Regions from separate parts of the Levilactobacillus muriae genome, predicted to be linked through region 2. Evidence: predicted binding sites of a transcription regulator. Region 2 holds the regulator's gene; each other region holds the start of a gene.
What was found. Region 2 encodes CtsR, which represses protease genes until heat stress. Its sites were predicted from a motif close to TTGGTCAAAAAAGGTCAAANA; they were not measured.

Region 1 (7,726 bases), on a different contig from region 2:
CAGGAATATCGCCGTCAACCGTCTTGTGAGCGGCATCATTATCGAATTTTTCAGCAACAACGGAATCAGTAGGCAGAACCAGCTTGTCGCCAGCCTTGTCTAAGATTTCCTTGGCTAAATCGATCTTGTCCGTTTCAACTAATGAATTTCCAATCTTCATACCCTTTGCAGCGTAGAAGGTGTAGGTCATCCCACCACCAATAAGAATCTTGTCAGCCTTAGCTAACAAGTTATCGATAACACCAATCTTGTCGGAAACCTTAGCACCACCCAAGATAGCAACGAATGGGTGTTCAGGGTTGTCCACGGCGCCACCAATAAAGGTGATTTCCTTTTCCATTAAGAAACCAGCAGCAGTTTGGGCCATGTTAGAAGCGATCCCAACGTTTGATGCATGGGAACGGTGAGCCGTACCGAATGCATCGTTAACGAAGACGTCACCCAATGAAGCCCAGTACTTGCCCAATTCAGGGTCGTTACCGGATTCACGTTTAACATTTTCGCCGTTCTTAACGTCTTCATAACGGGTGTTTTCCATAACTAAAACATCACCGTCGTTCAAGCCATCAATAGCGTCTTCAAGCTGCTTACCTTCAGTCGTTGGGACAAAGGTAACCGGCTTGTTCAACAAGTTTGACAACCGTTCTGCGACTGGGCGCATGGACAGTGCTGGCTTGTCTTCTTCCTTCTTGATCCGACCTAAGTGGGATAAGAGGATTGCCTTGCCACCATGTTCGATGACATACTTGATAGTTGGTAATGCAGCAACGATACGGTTATCGTTACCGATCACACCGTCTTTGATTGGGACGTTAAAGTCGACCCGCATCAGGACTTTTTTGCCCTGTAAGTCTAAATCAGAAACTGTTAATTTAGCCAATTTAGAAAACCCTCCTTGATTGCTTATCAAAATAAAAGATTACTTTCACAATATACAGCACTTACCTTAAGATTTCAAAGGACTTGTGCGATTTTTTAGGCCCAATGAAAAACGCGTCGGAGAATTCCCTCCTCCGCCGCGTCTCATTGAATATTTAAAATTTTAAATGACTTACGCCACTGGCTGATTAAAGCGTAGCGAAGTGCAATAAAGTACGAACCATGTTGCAAGTGAAGCCCCATTCGTTGTCGTACCAAGCAACGGTCTTAACTAATTGGGTGTCACCGGCAGTCGTAACTTCCGTTTGAGTTGGGTCAAATACGGAACCATGATCGTCATCGATGATATCAGTTGAAACAATTTCGTCAGCGTTGTAACCAAAGGCATCGTTGCCTTCAGTGTGCTTCTTCATTGTTTCGTTGATTTCGTCAGCAGTAACCTTCTTGTCCAGAACTGCGACTAATTCAGTTAAAGAACCGTCAACAACACCAACACGTTGTGCATGGCCTTGTAACTTGCCCTTTAATTCAGGAACAACCAAACCGATAGCCTTAGCAGCGCCAGTAGAGTGAGGAATGGTGTTGATGCTTGCGGTACGGTTGTTACGCATCTTCTTGCCACGAGGGCCATCCAAGATCATCTGCGTAGAAGTGAAGGCATGGATAGTCGTCATAGTCCCAGCCTTAATGCCAAATTCTTCGTTTAAGAAGTATGCCATTGGGGCCAAGCAGTTGGTCGTGCAAGAACCAGCAGAAACGATAACATCGTCCTTGCTCAATACGTCCAAGTTAACACCTGGAACAACAGTCGTAACAGCACCGGCTGGAGCAGAGATCAATACCCGCTTAACACCAGCATCGAGGTGAGCTTGTGACTTTTCTTCGGAAGTGTAGAAACCGGTACATTCCAGGACGAAGTCAACACCGTCGTTCTTAACCCAAGGAATATCTTGAGCCTTTGGTTCAGCGTATACAGGGTATTCCTTGCCGTCAACCACGATACCTTTGTCCGTAGCTGAAACTTCACCAGGGAAACGACCATGAGTTGAGTCATACTTCAACAAGTAAGCTAACATTGAAGGTGTCGTCAAATCGTTGATGGCAACAACTTCGATGTCACTTGAGTGGAGTTCGTGAATCCGCTTGAAAGCCAAACGGCCGATACGTCCGAAACCATTAATACCAATCTTTACAGTCATACTGTGATTTCCTCCTTCAGGAAGCAAATAAAGAATAATTTTTTTAAAAAGCAGTACGTGTTAAGTGTATCACTTTTTTAAAACAAAGTCAGCAGCTCCTTCATCAGTTATTAACCAAGTCGAAGCTGGCGCTAAATGCATGTAGGCCGCAATGGCAGCACCCTTTTCGGCACCACCGGCAACGGCGATCACTAATTCTTTAGCGGCTAAATCGGCGATATCAACGCCGATGCGGGGGAATTTGCTTACCACTTGACCTTCGGCATCAAAGAAATGGCCAAAGGCTTCCCCTACCGCATGTGCCGCAGTTAAGTCGGCAATCACGTGTGGTGAAATCTTTCGACGTTTGGCCATCACGAATGCCTGACCAATGCCGTGAATCACAACGTTACTCTGGGCGATCAACTGCAAAACCTCATGAATCGCCGGTTCCGCAAACAACGGCTTATAAGTGGCCGTTGTCAGCTGCTCTGGGACAAACAATGAACGAAATTCACCATTGGTCTGCTGCGCCATCTGGGCACTCACTGCGTTGGCTTGAATGGCCGGCGACTCACCGACCCCACCGCGTGCGGGCACAAACAGCAACTGCCGATTAACCGACAACGCCGGTGTCAGTGCCGATGCAACGGCAGCCATAGTGTGGCCCCCCATCACTGCGACGGTACTCTTTCCCAGAGGAAGCTGATCCGTTAAGACTTGACCAGCAGCCTGCCCCATCCCTATCAGGGATCCGGTAGGCGCTGTGCTGTCTCCCGGTACGATTGTGCAGTGGGCAATGTGTAGCTTCTCTGCTAGCTGGTCTTCACGTTCTTGCCAGCCAGACAAATCGTCCATGACGGGTTCCAGTCCCCGCAAAAGCTGTTGTCCGGCAGTCGTTATCTGCATGCCCTTCGCTGACATCTGAATAAAACCCAGTTCAGCGAGTGCATCCGTTGTCGTGCGAATCGTCCGCTCGGAACAGGCCAAGCTAGTGGCTAAGGTACGCCGCCCAACCGGTTGCGTATTCGCAATGCCTTGTAGGACACGGAACCGATTGGTTAGCTTGGTCACCATTTGGGGGACGATTGCTTCTACCCACTGCCAATCTTCACGCATCCGACTTACCTCCTAGTGGGACGATTAACGACCAGCGGTGGCAGATAACCGCCCACCTCGGTCAAAAAAATTCAGGCCAACCAGAGCTAACCTTACGTTTGTAAGTATATCCTCTCAACTACGATATTGCAAGACAATACGCCCGAAGATTTAAGAATCTATTTCTCTGGAAAATAAAAATATTTACACGACCCCTTGAATTTATATTCAGCTTCGGGTATAGTAATTAGGTGCTCGAAAAGGCATGTATGTTATGCGCCCGTAGTGTAATGGATCGCACGTAAGATTCCGGTTCTTGAAATGGGGGTTCGATTCCCTCCGGGCGCATTGCTAACAATTCGATAAACTCATTCTACGTTTCCACGTGGAATGAGTTTTTTTGTTGCGCTCATCTGTAGCGTCAAAAAAGATGCCGTAGTCGCCTACCGCACCTCAAGTTTATTTCAATATCTGAGCATTGATTTTATCCCAACGCCGACGTAATGGCACCGCAATCAACGGTGCAACCAAGACGTCCAATACTAATTCTGGTATGGCGTTGGTCACCAGTGAGATCATCAGCACATACCCCAGCGTTTGATTGCCCTTCGCGCCAAAAGCTGTCGCCACTGCTGGTGTTTGATAGAAGAAAAAGACCATGCCGAGCACTAAAATCGTATTCGTTAAGGCCGCCACTGCTGCTGCAATCCGCATTGAACGCCGCATCGGCCATTGCCGTTGCCGTCCCCAGAGATAGACGAGGCCAGCAAATAGCCCCATCAACAGCCGTGGCACGACTGACACTAACGGATTCGTAAAGACCAGCGGTGCCACGGGACTAGACGGCCAAGTAAAGGCACGGATGAACGTGATGACTCCCCAGAAGCCGCCAATTAGCATCCCATCCTTAGGACCTAGCGCAGTTCCCGCCACAATGACCGTTAATCCAATCAGGGTCATGCTGAAGGGTCCCAGTGGAATATACCCCAGAAATGGAAAGATATTTTGTACCAAAACAATCGCCATCAATAGTGCATCCACGACGAGGCGAAAAGTCTTATGTCGCGTCATTTTAAATGACCTCCACGTAAAGTTAATGCCGATATTATAGCATGGTTTGCCTACTTGTGGGAAATTGTGTCAGCCCGGCTTCGAGAATTAATATTTCTTACCGTTTCAACTGAGTCACCCACCTACTAGCTAGCTTAAGATTCGAACACCCTGAACGAGCTAATGCGCACTGGAACAGGGAATTATCACCTCTCACCATAAACTAACTTGTATTTTTATCCAAAATCAGTTATAGTGGTTAAGGTGTTGTTAACCACTATGCGCCCGTAGTGTAATGGATCGCACGTAAGATTCCGGTTCTTGAAATGGGGGTTCGATTCCCTCCGGGCGCATCACTACCAACTCGGCAAGTCTCATCCCTCGTGGATGGGACTTTTTGTTTACCACAAAACTAGGTTGGCCGTGACTTATCATCGTGGCTAGTAGTCGCCCTCTAAAGAAAATGTCCATCACTAGCCAGTTAATTGATGCAGTGTACGCTCAGTGGAACCAAAAAAGAGCCTGGAATTCCACTCCAAGTTCTCCGTCCACTACTTAAATATAGATGATTGCTAGACCACCCAGTGACACACGCCCCGTAACGACCACAAGTGGTCCCTCGGTTCCGGCTGGTTCACCCGTAGTCTCAACGGCGCCCAGGTTCGCGTCCACATCGGTTTTAACGTTCCAAGCGGTCGGCAGGTACAACTGAACCCCACCCAGGTGAGCGTCGATATTAATCGTCGCTCCCTGGTCGCTCAGAGTCACGTCATCGAAGTACAACTTGGCATCTCCCATGGAGACTTGAACATCCGCTCGTCGAAAATCAACCGACTGCAGGTAGCGAATGCTGCTGCTCATGCTGACATCAACCGTGATGTCCGGATCATTTAACGTTTCCACATCTTCTTCGTAATGGTGGGACCAATCCCCATGATGATGAGGCCAATTGCCCTGTGCTTTCCAATTATAGCGATACCAACGTTTGGGCCGAATGATCAGCGACAGTCCCAGTGACAATAAGACCGCCGCAATCAGAATCGTCCACGGCGCTAAGGTCGCGATTCCCAGTGGTTTGGCAAAGATAATCGCTAGAAACGCCAACGAGAACACCATCCCCCACACTGCCAGATGCATCAAGCTTTCGACGAATGCGGCGACCAGGAAGACACCAATCAACAGTGGCCAGATGCCCACATGGTAGCTAAAGACACCCATTTGACTAGTCACGAGAACAACTGCTCCGAGTACCAGAAAGACACCCCAGAACCAATTTGCGCGTTTACGCATACTTATTACCCCTTTTCCTCTAATGCCCGTTTCAACGCCTGATAGTAGCGGCGAGAAACATAGAGCTGCTTGTGTGAATTTTGGAATCTTACCAGGTTGCCTGTGACTGACCGTGTCAGCGAGAATACCTGGGTACGATTGAGAATGGCCGACTTGGAAACTTTCATAAACTGCGATGGCAGGTTCTCAGCCAATTCATAGAGCCGTTGCCCAGTCGTATACATGGCCGTTGCGGTGTGTACGGCTACCTGATGATCACTCGCCTCGAAGAACAGGATATCCGTCAGATTGACACGAAAATTCTCACCGTGCCAGCTAAACGTCAACTGCTGAGTCGTGTCGGCCGCGCGAATCGCCGCAACCATCTGGTCAACTGCAGCCGTCTGTATCGGGACTCGAACGGTAACCTCCGTATTGGTTAATTTGGGATCGACCTCCACGTGAATTTTCAAGTCGCCACCCCCTCTCATCTCTATTAGTTAACCATAAGCTTGTTCAAAAATAAATAGCGCAAACGCAAGTGGTTATTTTCTTAGCGTAACCGGTCATTTTCGGTGATAGAATACGTGACGTTTGGCCAAACTCTGGTATGATAGTTCTAGTCAAATGGTTGTGGGCGTGAATGCAATCGCGCCAAAATAAGGGTTAAAAAACGAAGTCATATTGTTTGACCTACTTTGACCATAGCGGTACACTAACAACATGTTAGCAAAACGCTAGCCATTTCTACGTTAAATTAATAAGGGAGGCTATCTTGTCATGAATTTAGTACCTACAGTTATCGAACAATCATCCCGTGGCGAACGGGCCTATGATATCTATTCACGACTTTTAAAAGACCGGATCATTATGCTCTCCGGCCCAATCGAAGATGACATGGCAAACGCCATCATTGCACAACTGCTCTTCTTGGATGCTCAAGATTCCACCAAGGACATTTCACTTTACATTAACTCACCAGGTGGTGTGGTCTCTTCCGGCCTAGCCATCTACGATACCATGAACTTCATCCAATCCGACGTTCAAACAATTACGTTGGGGATGGCAGCATCCATGGCCAGTGTCTTGGCTTCATCTGGGACTAAGGGCAAGCGGTTCGCTTTGCCTCACGCCCAAGTCTTGATTCACCAACCATCTGGTGGTGCTCAAGGTCAACAGACTGAAATCGAAATTGCCGCTCGTGAAATCTTGAAGACGCGTGAACTGATCAACAAGATTTTAGCCGACAACTCCGGTCAACCTGTTGAACGGGTCAACAAGGATACTGAACGTGATAACTACTTGAGTGCTCAAGAAGCCGTCGATTATGGTTTAATCGACCACATCATGACGAACAGTAGCGAACAAAAGAAGTAAACGTGTTTTCTATGAATCACCTGACGACTTCTGTCGTCGGGTGATTTTTTTTGTTGCCCACACTTAGACTAACTGTTGATACCTGCGGCTGGCAGAAATCCCATCGCCGTGGTAGCCCGCAGTCCAATTAAAAAAGGCCGTAGTCCGACATCAACGTCCAACTACTGCCATTTTAATTTACGTTACTTCATTTTTAATGCAATCAGTCACAGCAAAGAATTAAGCTGAAGCCTCTTCTCTCAACTGTTTGGCATAGTCGTTGATCTTCCGCAAACGGTGGTTGATCCCGGACTTGGAAATCGGTCCACCCGGAACCAAATCACCCAGTTCTTTCAGACTAACTTCCTTGTGTGCCAACCGGGTCTCGGCCACCTCACGTAACTTCACTGGCAATTGACTCAGGCCAACCGTAGATTCGATGAACTGAATATTATCGATCTGCCGGGTCGACGCATTGGCTACCTTATCCAAATTAGCGTTTTCGCAATTAACCAGTCGATTGACGGAGTTCCGCATATCCCGCATGATCCGAATATCTTCGAACTTGAGCATAGACGTTGTCGCCCCAATCAAGGACAAGAAGTCCGCAATTTCCTCAGCGCTCTTCAAATAAGTGATATAGCCACTCCGACGCACAATAGTCCGCGCGTTCAGGTTGTAACGATTCATCATATCGGCAATCATCTGGTTGTGCTCTTCATATAGAGAGTAAATTTCCAAATGGTACCGACTGGTTTCAGGATTATTAACCGATCCCCCGGCCAGAAAGGCGCCGCGCAGGTAAGACCGCACGGACATGTCGGAATCCAAAATATCGTCTGGGACCGACTCTAACAATTGCATCCCGTCAAAGATACCCAGGTCGGATAAAACTT
Region 2 (7,726 bases):
AAGCCGAGCAAACGGGTCTTCAGGCTGAGCTTCTTGTTGGTCTTGTAACGACCAACGGGAGCCATATCGTAACGCTTAGGGTCAAAGAAACGTGCAGTCAGCAGGCTCCGTGAGGAGTCAGCCGTCTTAGGTTCACCTGGACGTAGGCGTTCGTAAATGTCCTTTAAGGACTCTTCAACACGGGAATCGTCGGTATTCTTATGAATATCCTTTTCCAACGTGTTAGACAAGCTGTCGTTGTCACCCAAGATATCTAAGATTTCGTCGTCGGAACCGAAACCTAATGCCCGAACCAATTCGGTCATCGGAATCTTCCGTGTCCGGTCGATCCGAACGTAAGAAATATTCTTAGCATCAGTTTCGAATTCGAGCCAAGCACCACGGTTAGGAATAACCGTCGCGCCAAACACAGTCCGGCCGTTCTTGTCAGTGTCTTCATTGAAGTAAACACCTGGTGAGCGGACTAATTGCGAAACAATAACCCGTTCTGCCCCGTTAATGATAAAGGTCCCTTGGGCCGTCATTAATGGGAAGTCACCGAAGAAGACGTCTTGCGATTTGATTTCGCCCGTTTCGTGGTTGGTTAAGCGTAAAGTCACGTGCAGTGGTGCTGAGAAATTGGCATCGTGTTCCCGTGCTTCATCAACGGAATATTTGGGTTCTAGTAATTGATAATCAACAAACTCTAACGAAAGGTTTCCTTGAAAATCTTCGATTGGCATGATGTCGTCGAACATATCCCGTAAACCTTCATCGAGGAACCAGTTGTAAGAATTCGTCTGAATCTCGATTAAGTTAGGGAGATCAAGGACTTCCTTGATCCGCGAATAGCTACGGCGAGTACGGTGTTTCCCGTATTTCACTAAGTGTCCTGCCAAGTTGTTCACCTCTCCTATTTATTCTGTGAAATGGTCAAAAGTCCTAATGTTACATTTTGATTACAATTACGTAATCAGCCGGATTTTTGGCAAAAAAAATCCAAAAACAAACCCACAGTTTGCTTTTGGCTTCTTATAACGGACGCTACCGGACAATATATCGGTGCATCCAATTTCAGTTCACAGTTGCATACAAATGATATAATACTAGCTTCTGAAGCAAATGTCAATAGAGAAGCTCTACTTCTTAACGGCAACCCCAAATAGGATCAACCGAACCAGTGCTAGTGTCTGCTCGTGTTGGGAAGCATCTTTGGGTCCCACATGATGAAACGTGTTGAACAGTGGGCTCAGACTCGTCAGATAGAAAGCAGCCGCATCTTGCGTCTTGACCCCATCCTGCAGACTAACGACACCGGTCTCAAAGAAACTGGTCAGTGGCATCAGATAGTCTTGCATGAAGACCATCCCCAATTGCCGCTTGTTTTCTGGTTTGAGAAACTTGAAGCTTCCGTGGATCACGGTGAAGACATCTCGGGGATGCGCCTTGGTGAGTACCTCAGTGACCGCCGTCAATGCCTCTACAGGATCCGCATCTGCTGGCGTCTGTGCCACGACATCGGTGATTCCCGTCTGAATCTCTTCCCCAACGGTCTTGATGACTTCGAGGAAGATGACCTCCTTATCACTGAAGTGGTGATACAGCGCAGGCTGGGTAATCCCCACTTGTTTGGCGATATCACGGGTCGATGTTGCCTGATAGCCCTGTGCCAAGAATTGTTCCCGCGCTGCAGCTAAGATAGCGGCGTGGGTATGGGTTAGTTGTTCTTCTCTCTTCATGAGCAAGCCGGCTTCCCTTCTAAATGCGATTTATTTTTCATATTGTATTGCTGTAAAAATTGGCGTCCATGACTATCAGAGATTCCACCTGCTGTGGGGACTGACCCAAGTCAAGGAACGATCTTGGCCCTCGATTTGAAATATCACCAAAATCATCAGCCTTCAAGTTCGTCCCATGGCGTTAGCCCGCGCGAAATCAACCACGTGTCCTAAGACCACCGTCACAGCCGCTTGTATCTCTAGCGTCCGTCGACTAAGTGCGTTTTCATCAGCAAGTATGCCGACTCACAGTGGCTTGAGCAAGGCACCTGCTAAGCCGCGAATTTACGCCCGATCAACCTTCCTAATATACCATATTATCAAATTAAGTGTACCACATTCATTTATCACCAGCTAGGTCAACGCCTGTGATTTACCGTCCGTTCACCGACCAGCTCTGCTTCGTGTCAATACCGCGTTACCTCTGAGAATTGCTGTCCAAAAATAGTGGTGCTTCCCCGCCTGGAGGAAACACCACTACTATTGATTCATTTTAAAATTAGTGACTTGCCACTGCAGTTGGCTTAGTCTTACTTGGCGTCTTCACATTAACCGTGATTTCACCATGGGTCGCCCCAACCGTGACTTGGTCGTTAGCCTTGACTTCACCATTCAGCAAAGCCTCACTCAGCTTATCTTCAACCTGTGTCTGCAGTGCCCGGCGAATTGGCCGTGCCCCGTACTCAGGATCGAAACCCGCCTTGGCCACTACTTCAATGGCCGCCGGCGTAATCTTCAGCTTAATGTTTTGCTCAGCAACACGATCGACGATGTGCTTAGCCATCAGCTTCACAATCTCGTGGAGTTCATCCTTCTTCAGAGAGTGGAAGATAACCGTTTCATCGATCCGGTTCAGGAATTCTGGCCGGAATGACTGTTTCAACGTTTCTCGAATTGTCTGGGACATCGCACGGTAATTGTTGGCCATGTCTTCGGCACCGAACCCAACGGTCTTTTCATCCCGCAGCTTCGTCGCCCCTAAGTTAGACGTCATGATCAGAATTGTATTCCGGAAGTCAACCTTACGTCCCTTAGAATCGGTCAGGTAGCCGTCATCCAAGACCTGCAAGAGAATGTTGAAGACATCTGGGTGAGCCTTTTCAACTTCATCGAAGAGGACCACGGAATACGGCTTCTGACGAACCTTTTCCGTTAATTGGCCACCCTCATCGTAGCCCACGTAACCGGGAGCTGACCCGATCAAACGACTGGTCGAGTACTTCTCCATGTATTCGCTCATGTCGACACGAATCATGTTGTCTTCGGAACCAAACATGGCTTCGGCCAACGCCTTGGCTAACTCAGTCTTACCAACACCAGTTGGCCCTAAGAACATAAACGATCCGATTGGCCGGTTAGGATCCTTCAACCCCGACCGTGCCCGCCGAATGGCCCGAGAAACGGCCGAAACGGCTTCTTCCTGACCGATGACCCGCTTATGCAGGATTGACTCCAGATTGACCAAACGATCGGCGTCCGTCTGCTTCAGCTGTGTCACGGGAACCCCCGTCCACTCAGCCACCACATCGGCAATGTCTTCGCCAGTGACATCCGTCGCGTATTGCCGATCCGGTGTCACAGCAGCGGCAGCCTTGGCCGCACGTGCCTCTACCTTTTGCCGGAGCGTCATTTCTTCTGTCCGCAACTTAGCAGCCTGTTCAAAGTCCTGGCGTTCGATGGCAGCTTCCTTGGCCGCAGCAAGATCGGTTAATGCCTTCGCTTGTTTGCTAGCCGGCGTTGGCTTGTCCATCTGATCGATTCGAACCTTTGCAGACGCTTCATCCATTAGGTCAATGGCCTTATCCGGCAAGAAGCGATCGCTGATGTAGCGCGTCGATAACTTAACGGCTTGGTCCAAGGCATCATCCGTAATGTTCACATGATGATGATCTTCGTAGCGAGGCCGCAAGCCTTTCAAAATCTCTAAGGCTTCCGCGCTCGTCGGTTCGTTGACCTGAACGGTTGCAAACCGCCGTTCCAGAGCAGCATCGGATTCGATATACTTCTGGTATTCGTCCAACGTGGTTGCCCCAATGGTTTGAAGTTCCCCACGCGCCAATGCTGGCTTCAAGATGTTGGAGGCGTCAATAGCACCTTCAGCGCCACCGGCACCGATCAGCGTATGCAGTTCATCAATAAATAGGATAACTTGACCATCGTTGTAGATTTCTTCAATAACTTTCTTTAGTCGATCTTCAAATTCACCACGGTACTTGGTGCCAGCAACCAACGAGCCCATGTCGAGCATCATCAGCCGCTTGTTCTGCATATCTTCAGGAACGTCACCGGCCACGATCCGTTGGGCCAAGCCCTCAGCAATCGCCGTCTTCCCGACACCAGGTTCACCGATCAGAACGGGATTATTCTTGGTCCGCCGGCTCAAGATCTGAATGACCCGTTTGACTTCCTTTTCCCGACCAACAGTCGGATCCATTCGGCCTTCCTTAGCGGATTCAGTTAAGTTCCGTGCCAAGGAGTCCAGGGTTGGTGTCCCTCCCTGTGGTGCTCGGCGGCTACGGTTGTCATTTCGACGCTTAGGGGTATCCGTAATCCCAAGCTTACGTAAGACGACCTTGTGCGCATCTGGTAAGGCCACGTTGAGATTCTTCAGGATTCGAGAAGACAGAATTGTTTCGTCACTCAGTAAAGCCAGTAACAAGTGTTCCGTCCCAATCTTGGTTGCGCCCAACCGTTTTGCTTCGTCACCAGCTAAGGCCAACATGGATTTGGCCTTTGGTGAGTAGGGCAAGTAACTATCCTTGTCCGTGTTTGCTAACGTTCCGTAGCCGGTAAAACGTTCAATCTCTTCGCGAACATCATCGTCGGTCACAGAAAATTGTTGTAAGACTTTGTTGGCAATGCCATTTTTTTCAATGGTGAGGGCCAGCAGTAAGTGTTCCGTCCCCACCGCTTGGTGCTTGAAGTATTTTGCTTGTTCCTGTGCCAAGACGAGGACACTCTTAGCGCTTGGTGTAAATAGATTATCCATTGCAGCTCCTCACTTTCTTAACTCTCATATCGTAGATGGTTCAAAATTGAAATTAAAATCTGCGCACGAATCTGCTCATCAGCATCTCGGTCACCCGTGTTAATGGCATCCTTATTGATTGCTGCCAAGATGATATTCGCTTCACTACGGTTGATGGCCCCAGCTTCGAACAGGCTCCGCACGACCGATAAACTATCGTGCCGAGAAATCTGATCACCAACGGCCGTGACTAGCGAGTCGATAAAGTCGAGGTTATCTAATAACTTGACCTTTTCGATGCGAATATAGCCGCCACCGCCCCGCTTACTCTGAACCACGTAGCCATCCTGAATCGTGAAACGCGTCTTAATGACGTAATTGATCTGGGACGGCACAACGTTAAACTGATTGGCAATTTCCGCTCTGCGGATCTCCACCTGCTGGGATTCAGCCAAAATCTGCTTCAGGTAAGACTCAATAATATCCGAAATATTCTGATTCTCCATTATCGTCCCCCCTTCAGTCCAGTGTTCTTGACTAATGTTGACTAATATTATACGAAATTCCAGTGAAATTGCAACGGATTAGACCGTTTATCGCTGAGAAGTTTTATTTTCTTACCAACGATAGGGCCTCAACTCTTGGCCCACAACCACGTAGCCCTTCCGCCTTCTGTCATTCCAGATGACCATCGCTACGTTCACTTGATAATCGTAACGCATTTTTTTCAGATTAACAGCCAACAGCACTTAGTAATCTATGGTAACAAAAAAACGGCCAGTCTCCAAACAATCTGTATGGAAACCGCCGTCGCTTTTATTATATGTAATCGGGATAAAAAAATCGGGAAGACAAGATTTGAACTTGCGACCCCCACGTCCCGAACGTGGTGCTCTACCAAGCTGAGCTACTTCCCGAGAAAGGCTCACTGACCCACTAATCTTGTCAGTCAAATCGGGAAGACAGGATTCGAACCTGCGACCCCCTGGTCCCAAACCAGGTGCTCTACCAAGCTGAGCTACTTCCCGAAAATTGCCTACAATTACTTATAAGCAACAAAAATGCACCCAGTAGGAGTCGAACCTACAACCTTCTGATTCGTAGTCAGACACTCTATCCAATTGCGCTATGGGTGCATAATTATTATTCAATTAAATGCCGAGGACCGGGATCGAACCGGTACGGTCATCACTGACCGCAGGATTTTAAGTCCTGTGCGTCTGCCAATTCCGCCACCCCGGCAAAAGGGCAAAAGCGGAAGACGGGATTCGAACCCGCGACCCCCACCATGGCAAGGTGATGTTCTACCACTGAACTACTTCCGCAAATTGGCTATTATATTAATGGTGCCATGCCGACTAGAGGATTCGAACCTCCGACCTCCTCATTACTAGTGAGATGCTCTGCCAACTGAGCTAAGTCGGCAAAATATTTTTTAAAATATTTTGCAATATTCGGTTAATGCAGGTGAAGGGACTCGAACCCCCACGTCATAAGACACTAGAACCTAAATCTAGCGCGTCTGCCAGTTCCGCCACACCTGCAACGTTGGCGAACTAACGCCTAGGAACTTGTGTTCCTGATGGAGGATACAGGGCTCGAACCTGTGACCCTCTGCTTGTAAGGCAGACGCTCTCCCAACTGAGCTAATCCTCCATAAACTTCCGAAGCAAGAACTGTTTCTCACTCGAAACAACTATTATAATTTACCATGTTCAGCGAAGCTTGTCAACAACCTTTTTGAAATATTTTGAATAAATATTCGTTAGCTGAATAACTAGCCGCTCAACAACAAGTAATATTTTAGCGTACCTGAGAAGAAAAAGCCAGTCTTTTTTGCATTTTATTGCAAAAAATTCAAAACGCTTATTTCTGAAAGTCGCAGTCAATTCGGCTCCCTGTGCCTTCAACACAGCGGCTATGAATTAACCAACAGAAACTATTTTATACGAACTCCCTACCCTACGTCAATAAGAAATTGCAAAAATACGTAAAATAATTATTCATTTTATAACCAGGTCATGGTTCTATCGTTAGATAACCCTAGCTCACAGCATTTTCTGACCATCTTTCGGACTAACTAAAAGGACACCTATATGGCAAACTTCACCATTAGGTGCCCCCACACAGCACCCGCAGGCACTGACTACTTATTCATATTGGCGTATTTAACTTGCATGCCGTGCCACAATCACCAGGCCCTAACGATCTTAAAACCTTATTTCGTGATCCGTGTCACGCCACCCATATAAGGCACCAAGACGTCCGGAACCGTAATCGAACCATCAGCGTTTTGGTAGTTTTCCATAATCGCAGCAACTGCCCGACCAACGGCCAAGCCAGAACCATTCAAAGCGTGGACATATTGAAGCTTGCCGTTGTCGTCACGATATTGGATGTGTGCCCGCCGTGCTTGGAAATCCGTCGTGTTGGAGCAGCTGGAGATTTCCCGGTACGTGTTTTGCTCTGGGAACCAGACTTCCAAATCATGAGTCATAGCGGCCGTAAAGCTCATGTCGCTCGTCGTCAGGGTAATCACATGGTAAGCCAAGCCCAGTTGCTGTAAGAGGCTCTCAGCGTGCTTCGTCAAGGCTTCCAGTTCATCCCATGAGTTTTCTGGCTTACAGAACTTCACCATTTCAACCTTGTTAAATTGGTGAAGACGAATCAGCCCACGGGTATCACGGCCGGCACTCCCAGCTTCAGAACGAAAGGCTGGGGTCAAGGCGGTGAACCAAACTGGCAGATCCTCTTCAGGAATCACTTCGTCACGGTAGTAGTTGACTAAGGGCACTTCGGCCGTTGGAATCAGGGTCATATCTTCGTCCCGCAATTGGTAGACGTCTGCCTTAAACTTAGGGAATTGCCCGGTCCCGTACATGGAATCATCGTTCACGATGTAAGGGGGTAAGACTTCCTTAAAGCCAGCCTTGGTGTTCTCATCGAGGAAGAAGTTGTAAACGGCTCGTTCCAGACGTGCACCTAATCCCAAGTAATAGAG
Region 3 (7,726 bases), on a different contig from region 2:
ATGATGACAGAAATTTTGGTTAAAGATTTATTTAGTGATCGGCACTTTGCCGAAGATGAACAAGTTGTTCTGCACGGTTGGGTGAAGACGGTGCGAGGGTCTAAGCGCGTGGGCTTTATCGAATTAAACGATGGGTCTTGCTTGAAGCACGCTCAGATCGTCATGAAGAGTGACCTGGAGAACTACGCTGAAATGACGAAGTTGCCACTGAGCTCGACGATTAAGGTGGTTGGGACGGTTGTTTACACGCCGGATGCTAAGCAGCCTTTCGAAGTTCACGCCGAAGAAGTTGTACTTGAAGGGGCTTCCGACAACGATTACCCTCTGCAAAAGAAGAAGCACTCCTACGAATATTTGCGGACAATGGCCCACTTACGGCCACGGACCAACACGTTCTACGCGGTCTTCAAGATTCGTTCACTGACGGCCTTCGCCGTTCACCAATACTTGCAGGAAAATGACTTCACCTACGTGAACACACCAATTATTACCAGCAGTGATAGCGAAGGAGCCGGGGAAATGTTCCGGGTCACCACGTTAGACATGAACAATTTGCCTAAGACTGACGACGGCAAGGTTGACGACAGTCAAGACTTCTTCAAGAAGGAAACAAACTTGACGGTCAGTGGTCAGCTTCCCGCAGAAGCCTTCGCTTTGGCCTTACGGAATGTGTACACATTTGGTCCAACTTTCCGGGCAGAAAACTCGCACACGGCCCGGCATGCTTCAGAATTCTGGATGATTGAACCAGAAATGGCTTTTGCCGACCTGCAGGATGTGATCAATGAATCTGAAAGCCTTCTGAAGCACGTGGTTAAGTACCTCTTAGCCCACGCCAAGGATGAGCTGGAATTTCTGAACGGTGCCGTGGATGAGGACCTGTTGAACCGTCTTCACCAGACAATCGATGAAAAGTTTGCGCAGATTACCTACACGCAAGCTATCGAAGAGTTGGAAAAAGCCCCCGTTAAGTTTGATGTTCCCGTGTACTGGGGACTCGACTTACAGGCTGAACACGAACGCTACCTGTGCGAACAGGTCTATAAGCGTCCAACCTTCCTGACGGATTACCCCCGTGAGATCAAAGCCTTCTACATGCGCGACAACGACGACGGTAAGACCGTTGCGGCCGCTGACTTATTGGTTCCCCGTATTGGTGAATTGATTGGTGGTAGTCAACGTGAAGAACGGCAGGCTGAAATGGCTAAGAAGATCAAGGTCAACCACTTACCACAAGAAGAATACCAATGGTACTTGGACCTGCGGAAGTACGGTGAAACCAAGCATTCCGGTTACGGGATTGGGTTTGAACGGTTGCTGATGTACGTGACGGGGATGGAAAACATCCGCGATGTGATCCCTTACCCACGGACCCCAGGTAACGCTGAATTCTAATAATTTTATCGCATCAAAAAAGTGCCACTGCAAATTTTGCGGTGGCACTTTATTTTTTTCTTAAATAGTTTCGACAGGGGCTAGCCGCACATAACGCGCGTTGATGTAAGCTTCTGGCCCAATCTGGTACCAGATCAATTGCTGATCATCGATAATGCGACCGCGAATATCCAACGGTTCGCCGTGTTCCAATTGACCAGCAGTCTCGCCATAGGGTTCCGTATAAATGGAGACTGAAGCACCAGGAACGTAATCGACCGACCCAATCCGGGCGAAGTCCTTGGGATGCCAGGACCGCTTTTGTGCCAGGGCAGGATGCGCCAGCTGATGATCACGACGAGCCGTATCGGTTGCCGTTAACCACTGATTGCCACCGAGATTGAACCAGACCGAACCATCTGTCAATGTGATAATCATGAATAACCGCCAGAGCGAATCAGCTGGGAATTGGTAGCCGTATGCAGTCCCATTTGGTTCATCATAGACCAGATGATCCGCCTGTAGGAAAACATACTGATGAACGTGCTGGACGGTCTCCCAGCTGTCGAGTCGATAGAAGTACACGACGCGTTGGACACACGTAGAAAATTTACCACGTTGTGGGCCTTGTGCTTGGAAGATGTGATAGCCATTGACGACAGGAGGCGTTAGGGCGTAAGTCGTGGAAAGTGCACCCCGATGAATCTGGGGAAGCGCCAAGAGCCGACCGGAGTCAAAGTCGACCAGATAGGCGATGATCGGTTTACCCAGTAATCGACGGTAGATAGCAGTTGTCAGACCATACGTGCTGATGAAGTCCTGCGTGAAGCCATGAATCCGTGAGAGTGCGTACCCTGGAATTTCTGGAAACCGACAGTGGACGGGATGATTAAGTGATCCCGTTAAGATGAGTGCCGGTTGCAGCGGGCGATTGTGTTCATCCACCAAACGAATTACCAAGGTGGCAGTTGGTTCGGGCTGCGGTTGGTGGGCTGGCTTTAAGGTGATGGCGTGGTCGGTCAGAACGGGAGGCGTCACGGCTGGCTGGCTGGGAGCAACGGGTTCTGCTGGAGCTGGGATTGGTTGATGACGGCGTTGTGGTGCTACCGGTTGCGGTATATTTTCACGTTGGGGTTTCGGTTCAATCAATCGTCGTAACCAGTCAAAAAAAGCCATGCCATTCACCTCCAGAAGTTTCCTTTAAAATCTAGTATACCATTTTTCCCGGTCAGGCCAACATGTGAACGTTGTCAGATTTCGGCCGATACGCCTAGCGGGCGGATTATCACCGAGAGGAGGGCGGTTCAAAGCGAACTGGCAGACCGCTTCTCAGGCTGACAGCGTCCTACCCACCCCCTAAATTTGGTGAACGGTAAGTCGGCTGGTTTAGACAATGTTGCCAATATTTCATCTTTCAACCTTTTGCAGTCATCAAAAAAGGTGCACAGCTCTCATGGCTGTACACCTTCGGAAATTCATAATTAAGCGTTACTTGAACTTGTGTCACTAGCTTCCGCATTAGCGTCCGTGTCGGCAGCCAATGTAATCTTACCGTCTTCAATCTTGGCAACGAGGTTCTTAACGTCCCCGTGGTCCAAGTAGAAGTCGGCGATTCGATCTTCAATCTCTTCTTGAATCACTCGCCGGAGTGGCCGAGCACCCATTGCAGGATTGTAGCCCTTCTTGACCAATTGTTCCTCGACCGGCGCGGTAACGTGAATGTGGAGGCCTTGGCCCGCCAACATTTGGTTAACGTCAACAATCATTAAGTCAACGATGTGCATCAAGTTTTCCATACTCAGAGAATTGAACTCAACGATATCATCGAACCGGTTTAAGAATTCTGGCTTGAAGTAGTTGGTCAGATTCCCCAGAACAGAGTGCGTGGTACCTTCAGCGGCGGCTCCAAAACCAACGTTGGCTTCGGCGTCACCGGTACCGGCGTTACTGGTCATGATGATCAGTGTGTCCTTGAAGGAAACCGTCCGGCCTTGAGAATCGGTCAACCGGCCGTCGTCCAGAATTTGTAAGAACATGTTCAAGACGTCGGGATGGGCCTTTTCAATTTCATCCAACAGTATCAATGTGTAAGGATGACGGCGAACCTGCTCGGTAAGCTGGCCAGCTTCTTCGTAGCCAACATAGCCAGGTGGTGACCCGATTAGCTTAGAAATGGAATGCGGCTCCATGTACTCAGACATATCGAAACGAACCATCGCGTCTTCAGAACCAAAGAGTTCGTTGGCCAATTGCTTGGCTAATTCCGTCTTCCCAACACCGGTTGGACCGACGAAGAGGAAGGACCCAATTGGACGACCAGTGCCGTTCAGACCGATTCGGTTCCGCCGGATAGCCCGAGCAACCTTGTCGACGGCCTCATTCTGGCCGATGACGTGCTTTTCAAGGTCCGCACCTAAACTCTTGAGTTGGTGCTGTTCCTTGGCTTGCAATTCACCGACAGGAATGCTGGTCTTTTCTTCCACGATGTCTTGCATATCCTTGACCGTAACTTCGGCGGAAGCGTTTTGGTCGGCATCCTTGGCAGTTTCCTTGGACTTCTCCAACTTGGTGACTTGGTCACGGTAGTAGGCGGCCTTTTCATAGTCTTCCTGCTTCAAGGCGGCTTGCTTCTGTGCTTCGGCAGACTTAATCTTTTCATCAATGGCCTTAGGGTCGGCGATGTTAATGGTTAAGTTCTTCCGAGAACCAGCCTCATCCAACAGGTCAATGGCCTTGTCTGGTAAGAACCGGTCTTGAATATACCGATCAGATAGACGAACGGCAGCCTCAATGGCGTCATCGTCGTAGTGAACGTGGTGGTAATCTTCGTATTTCTTTTGAATGCCTTTTAAAATCTTAACGGCTTCGTCAGCACTGGGTTCGTCAACCGTTACGGGTTGGAACCGCCGTGCTAAAGCCTGATCCTTTTCAATATCACGGTATTCACTCAGCGTGGTTGCACCGATCAATTGAAAGTCACCACGGGCGAGGGCTGGTTTCAAAACGTTACCAGCATCCATACCGCCTTCGGCATTCCCGGCACCCATGATCTCGTGAATTTCATCGATAAATAGGATAATATCGGGATTAGCTTGAACTTCTTTCATCAACTGTTGCATACGTTGCTCGAATTGGCCACGGATACCAGTTCCTTGGACCAATGACACAACGTCTAAGCGAATAATTTGCTTGTTGGCGAGCTTTTGGGGAACGTTGCCTTCGACAATCCGTTCCGCAAGGCCTTCAACGACCGCCGTCTTCCCAACACCGGCTTCTCCAATCAACACAGGGTTGTTCTTCGTCCGCCGGTTAAGGATCTCGATGACTTGTGCCGTTTCTTTGTCCCGGCCAATAACGGGATCAACTTTACCATCCTTTGCCAACTGGGTGAGGTTCAATCCGTATTGACTGAGTAAGCCATTACCGGAACCGCCCTGGTTGCCAGAAGGTTGGGTTGGTCGACCTTGTCCGGAGTCCTGTCGGAAATTATTAGTTTGGTTGTTGTCGCCGCCTTGCATAGCCCGGAAAATATCGTCCAGGTTATTAAAGCCGAATGGATCTTGTGCCATACGGCCACCTCCATTTCCAGAATCGTTTGATTGTTGCTGTTTCAGCAGCTGGTAACAATTTTGGCATAGGTCAACTTGTTGCCGCTGCCCGTTTACACTCATGTAAAGGTGAATCGTTGCTTCATTGCGGTGGCAATTTTGACATAGCATCTTGTCGTCTCCTTTCTTGCCTGGAGTTCTCGTGGAAATTCCACGGGTCTTCGAAAAGTGTTTGACCTTTCTTGACCATTGACCACATTATACCGCGTTCATCTGGACGTGCAAGTATTTTGTTTGCACGATAAATGCACGATATTACGGGGGATTTCTAACGAACGCCTTCATTTTAGCACTCTCACTAATAGAATGCTAAAATGAACATTTCAAAATTGAAAATTCTTTTTGGATAAGCTTTGACCGACACGTGTTTGGCCCGTAAGATAGGGGAGAACGCAATCGGAAAGTGTTGTGGACGTGATATAATAGGCGTACTGAGATTGACGGTAAAACTTACCATGAGACGTAACTAAATCTGGTAACTGGAACCTATTAGGCCGCAAGACACGTCGTTGACGATAACGTAAAGGCCTTAGTGATTTAGTAGTGATGGGAAGTAGATTAAGGTTGTTACAAGGTGATCGTCGATTTGAAATTCTGGCAGTCGCGGAAGACAAGTGTTGGTTATACTCAGAAAAAGAGAGCGGGAGGAAAAATAGTGGAACGAGACTTTACGGATTTAATGAATCAATTGAAAGATAAGAAAATTGCGCAGTTTGAAGTCACACCGGCAGACTTCCCAGCATTTCAAAAAGCTTTTATGGCATACGAAACGCGGAAACGGGTTGTGGGTAAGGCCGAAAAGAACGGGAAACTCATCTACCACTACGATCATGACGCCGGAAATGACGGCGAATAACGTTTTTTTGATGAAAGCGGTTCATGTATAACTTGTAATTTGTGGCTTACATTGATATTCTTAGTAGGTAGGCGTGACTCGTTGAATGGTTGTTTGGCCAATGCGCAAGGTCAAGGCGAGTCGTGTCGGTAAGTAGTCAACCTAAGCTTAAAGGAGATCGATCAATTATGGAAAAACGCGAATTTCATGTTACAGCAGAAACTGGTATCCATGCACGTCCAGCTACTTTATTGGTACAATCAGCAAGTAAGTTCAGTTCTGAAGTTAGCTTGCAGTACCAAGACAAGTCCGTTAACTTGAAGTCTATCATGGGTGTTATGTCTTTAGGTGTTGGCCAAAACGCTGACATCACCATTACGACTGACGGTGAAGACGAAGCTGATGCAATGACTGCTATTGCTGAAACAATGACTAAAGAGGGTTTGTCTGACTAATGAAGACGATGCTCAAGGGGATTGCTGCCAGTGATGGGGTGACTTGCGGTCGGGTTTACCGACTGGACGAGCCAGACCTTCACGTCTCTCAGCAGACAGTCACTAATCTTGATTACGAATTAAATCGATTCCATCAGGCCCTTGAAGCAACCGTTTCAGAGATTGAGACGATAAAAACTCGTGTAAATAAAAACCTGGGTGCTGACCGTGCCCAGGTTTTTATTGCACAAATTGCCATGTTAAAGGATCAGGACCTGATGGGACACGTTGAACTAAATATCAGAGAGCGACATGCGAATACTGAATTTGCGGTCGCACTGGTCACCACAACAATCGAGGAAGAACTCGCAGAATTGGTCGACAATCCTTACTTACAGGATCGTCTGACCAACTGGCAGACTGTGGCAAAACGCTTAACAGCCCATCTGCTGGGGGTCACCCTACCGGATTTGGCACTGATTAACCATCCCGTTGTCGTGGTCACACACGATTTGATTGCTAGTGAGGCGGTAGCGGTCAACCCACAACAGGTTTTGGGATTTATCACCGATGCCGGTGGCCGTACGTCCCATTCCTCAATTTTGGCACGGTCGTTGAATTTGCCGGCAGTCGTGGGAACTCAGGTGGCAACTCAGACGTTGACCAATGGCGAGTTAGTTGTGGTCAATGGCACCCAGGGAAACGTCATGGTCGGACCGACGGCAGATGAGATTGCCGTCGCGCGACGGGCCATGGTCCAACGCGTGAAAAATCAACAGCGACTGGATGAATTGGCGCATCACGAGACGGTCTCCAAAGACGGCGTGGGTGTGACACTAGCTGCTAATATGGGAACTGTGGCTGATTTGGCCCGGGTGACGGCTGGTGGTGCCGAAGGCGTTGGCTTATTCCGAACCGAATTTTTATATTTGGACGCGCAGCACCTGCCGACTGAAGACGAACAGTTCGCCATTTATCGCCAGGTGCTAGAGACGATGGCGCCTCGGCCGGTGGTCATTCGTACATTAGATGTGGGGGGCGATAAGGAACTCCCTTATCGGCCATCACAGAACGAGGCTAATCCCTTTATGGGGGCACGCGCCATTCGCCAGAGCCTTGCACATCAGCAGGTCTTTCGAAGTCAATTGCGAGCTTTGATTCGCGCGTCGGCGTTTGGTCATTTGAGCATCATGTTCCCGATGATTGCGACGTTGGATGAACTACGGCAGGCCAAGGCAATTTACGACGATGAACGCTCTAAATTAACGGCAAAGCGGGTGCCCATGGGCAAAATTGCCGTGGGTATGATGGTTGAGGTGCCAGCAGCGGCATTGTTGGCCGACCGGTTTGCGAATGAAGTGGATTTCATGAGCATTGGGACCAACGACCTGATCGGGTATACTCTGGCGGCTGATCGGACCAATCAGAACGTCGCTTATCTTTACCAGCCGTATCATCCGGCGATTCTGCGCTTG

Region 1: a site for CtsR is predicted at 6,160-6,180, ahead of clpP (ATP-dependent Clp endopeptidase proteolytic subunit ClpP). Genes of this name have one in related genera too.
Region 3: a site for CtsR is predicted at 5,152-5,172, ahead of ACKTSF_RS12435 (ATP-dependent Clp protease ATP-binding subunit). Genes of this name have one in related genera too.

Annotation. Positions count from the first base shown of each region.
Region 1 covers NZ_BAAFRU010000005.1:128,350-136,075, reverse strand. The annotation lists gene ACKTSF_RS04910 (phosphoglycerate kinase) at 1-880, opposite strand, end outside; gene gap (type I glyceraldehyde-3-phosphate dehydrogenase) at 1,068-2,078, opposite strand; gene ACKTSF_RS04900 (sugar-binding transcriptional regulator) at 2,148-3,176, opposite strand; tRNA gene ACKTSF_RS04895 (tRNA-Arg) at 3,432-3,503, shown strand; gene ACKTSF_RS04890 (ECF transporter S component) at 3,615-4,226, opposite strand; tRNA gene ACKTSF_RS04885 (tRNA-Arg) at 4,487-4,558, shown strand; gene ACKTSF_RS04880 (LiaF transmembrane domain-containing protein) at 4,761-5,495, opposite strand; gene ACKTSF_RS04875 (LytTR family DNA-binding domain-containing protein) at 5,501-5,947, opposite strand; gene clpP (ATP-dependent Clp endopeptidase proteolytic subunit ClpP) at 6,255-6,851, shown strand; gene whiA (DNA-binding protein WhiA) at 7,071-7,726, opposite strand, start outside.
Region 2 covers NZ_BAAFRU010000004.1:102,225-109,950, reverse strand. The annotation lists gene rpoB (DNA-directed RNA polymerase subunit beta) at 1-878, opposite strand, end outside; gene ACKTSF_RS03730 (TetR/AcrR family transcriptional regulator) at 1,119-1,718, opposite strand; gene ACKTSF_RS03725 (ATP-dependent Clp protease ATP-binding subunit) at 2,257-4,746, opposite strand; gene ACKTSF_RS03720 (CtsR family transcriptional regulator) at 4,764-5,231, opposite strand; tRNA gene ACKTSF_RS03715 (tRNA-Pro) at 5,569-5,642, opposite strand; tRNA gene ACKTSF_RS03710 (tRNA-Pro) at 5,680-5,753, opposite strand; tRNA gene ACKTSF_RS03705 (tRNA-Arg) at 5,788-5,861, opposite strand; tRNA gene ACKTSF_RS03700 (tRNA-Leu) at 5,882-5,967, opposite strand; tRNA gene ACKTSF_RS03695 (tRNA-Gly) at 5,979-6,050, opposite strand; tRNA gene ACKTSF_RS03690 (tRNA-Thr) at 6,078-6,150, opposite strand; tRNA gene ACKTSF_RS03685 (tRNA-Leu) at 6,188-6,269, opposite strand; tRNA gene ACKTSF_RS03680 (tRNA-Val) at 6,309-6,381, opposite strand; gene serS (serine--tRNA ligase) at 6,944-7,726, opposite strand, start outside.
Region 3 covers NZ_BAAFRU010000022.1:11,742-19,467, forward strand. The annotation lists gene asnS (asparagine--tRNA ligase) at 4-1,395, shown strand; gene ACKTSF_RS12430 (MucBP domain-containing protein) at 1,456-2,550, opposite strand; gene ACKTSF_RS12435 (ATP-dependent Clp protease ATP-binding subunit) at 2,856-5,093, opposite strand; gene ykzS (protein YkzS) at 5,638-5,838, shown strand; gene ACKTSF_RS12445 (phosphocarrier protein HPr) at 6,006-6,272, shown strand; gene ptsP (phosphoenolpyruvate--protein phosphotransferase) at 6,272-7,726, shown strand, end outside.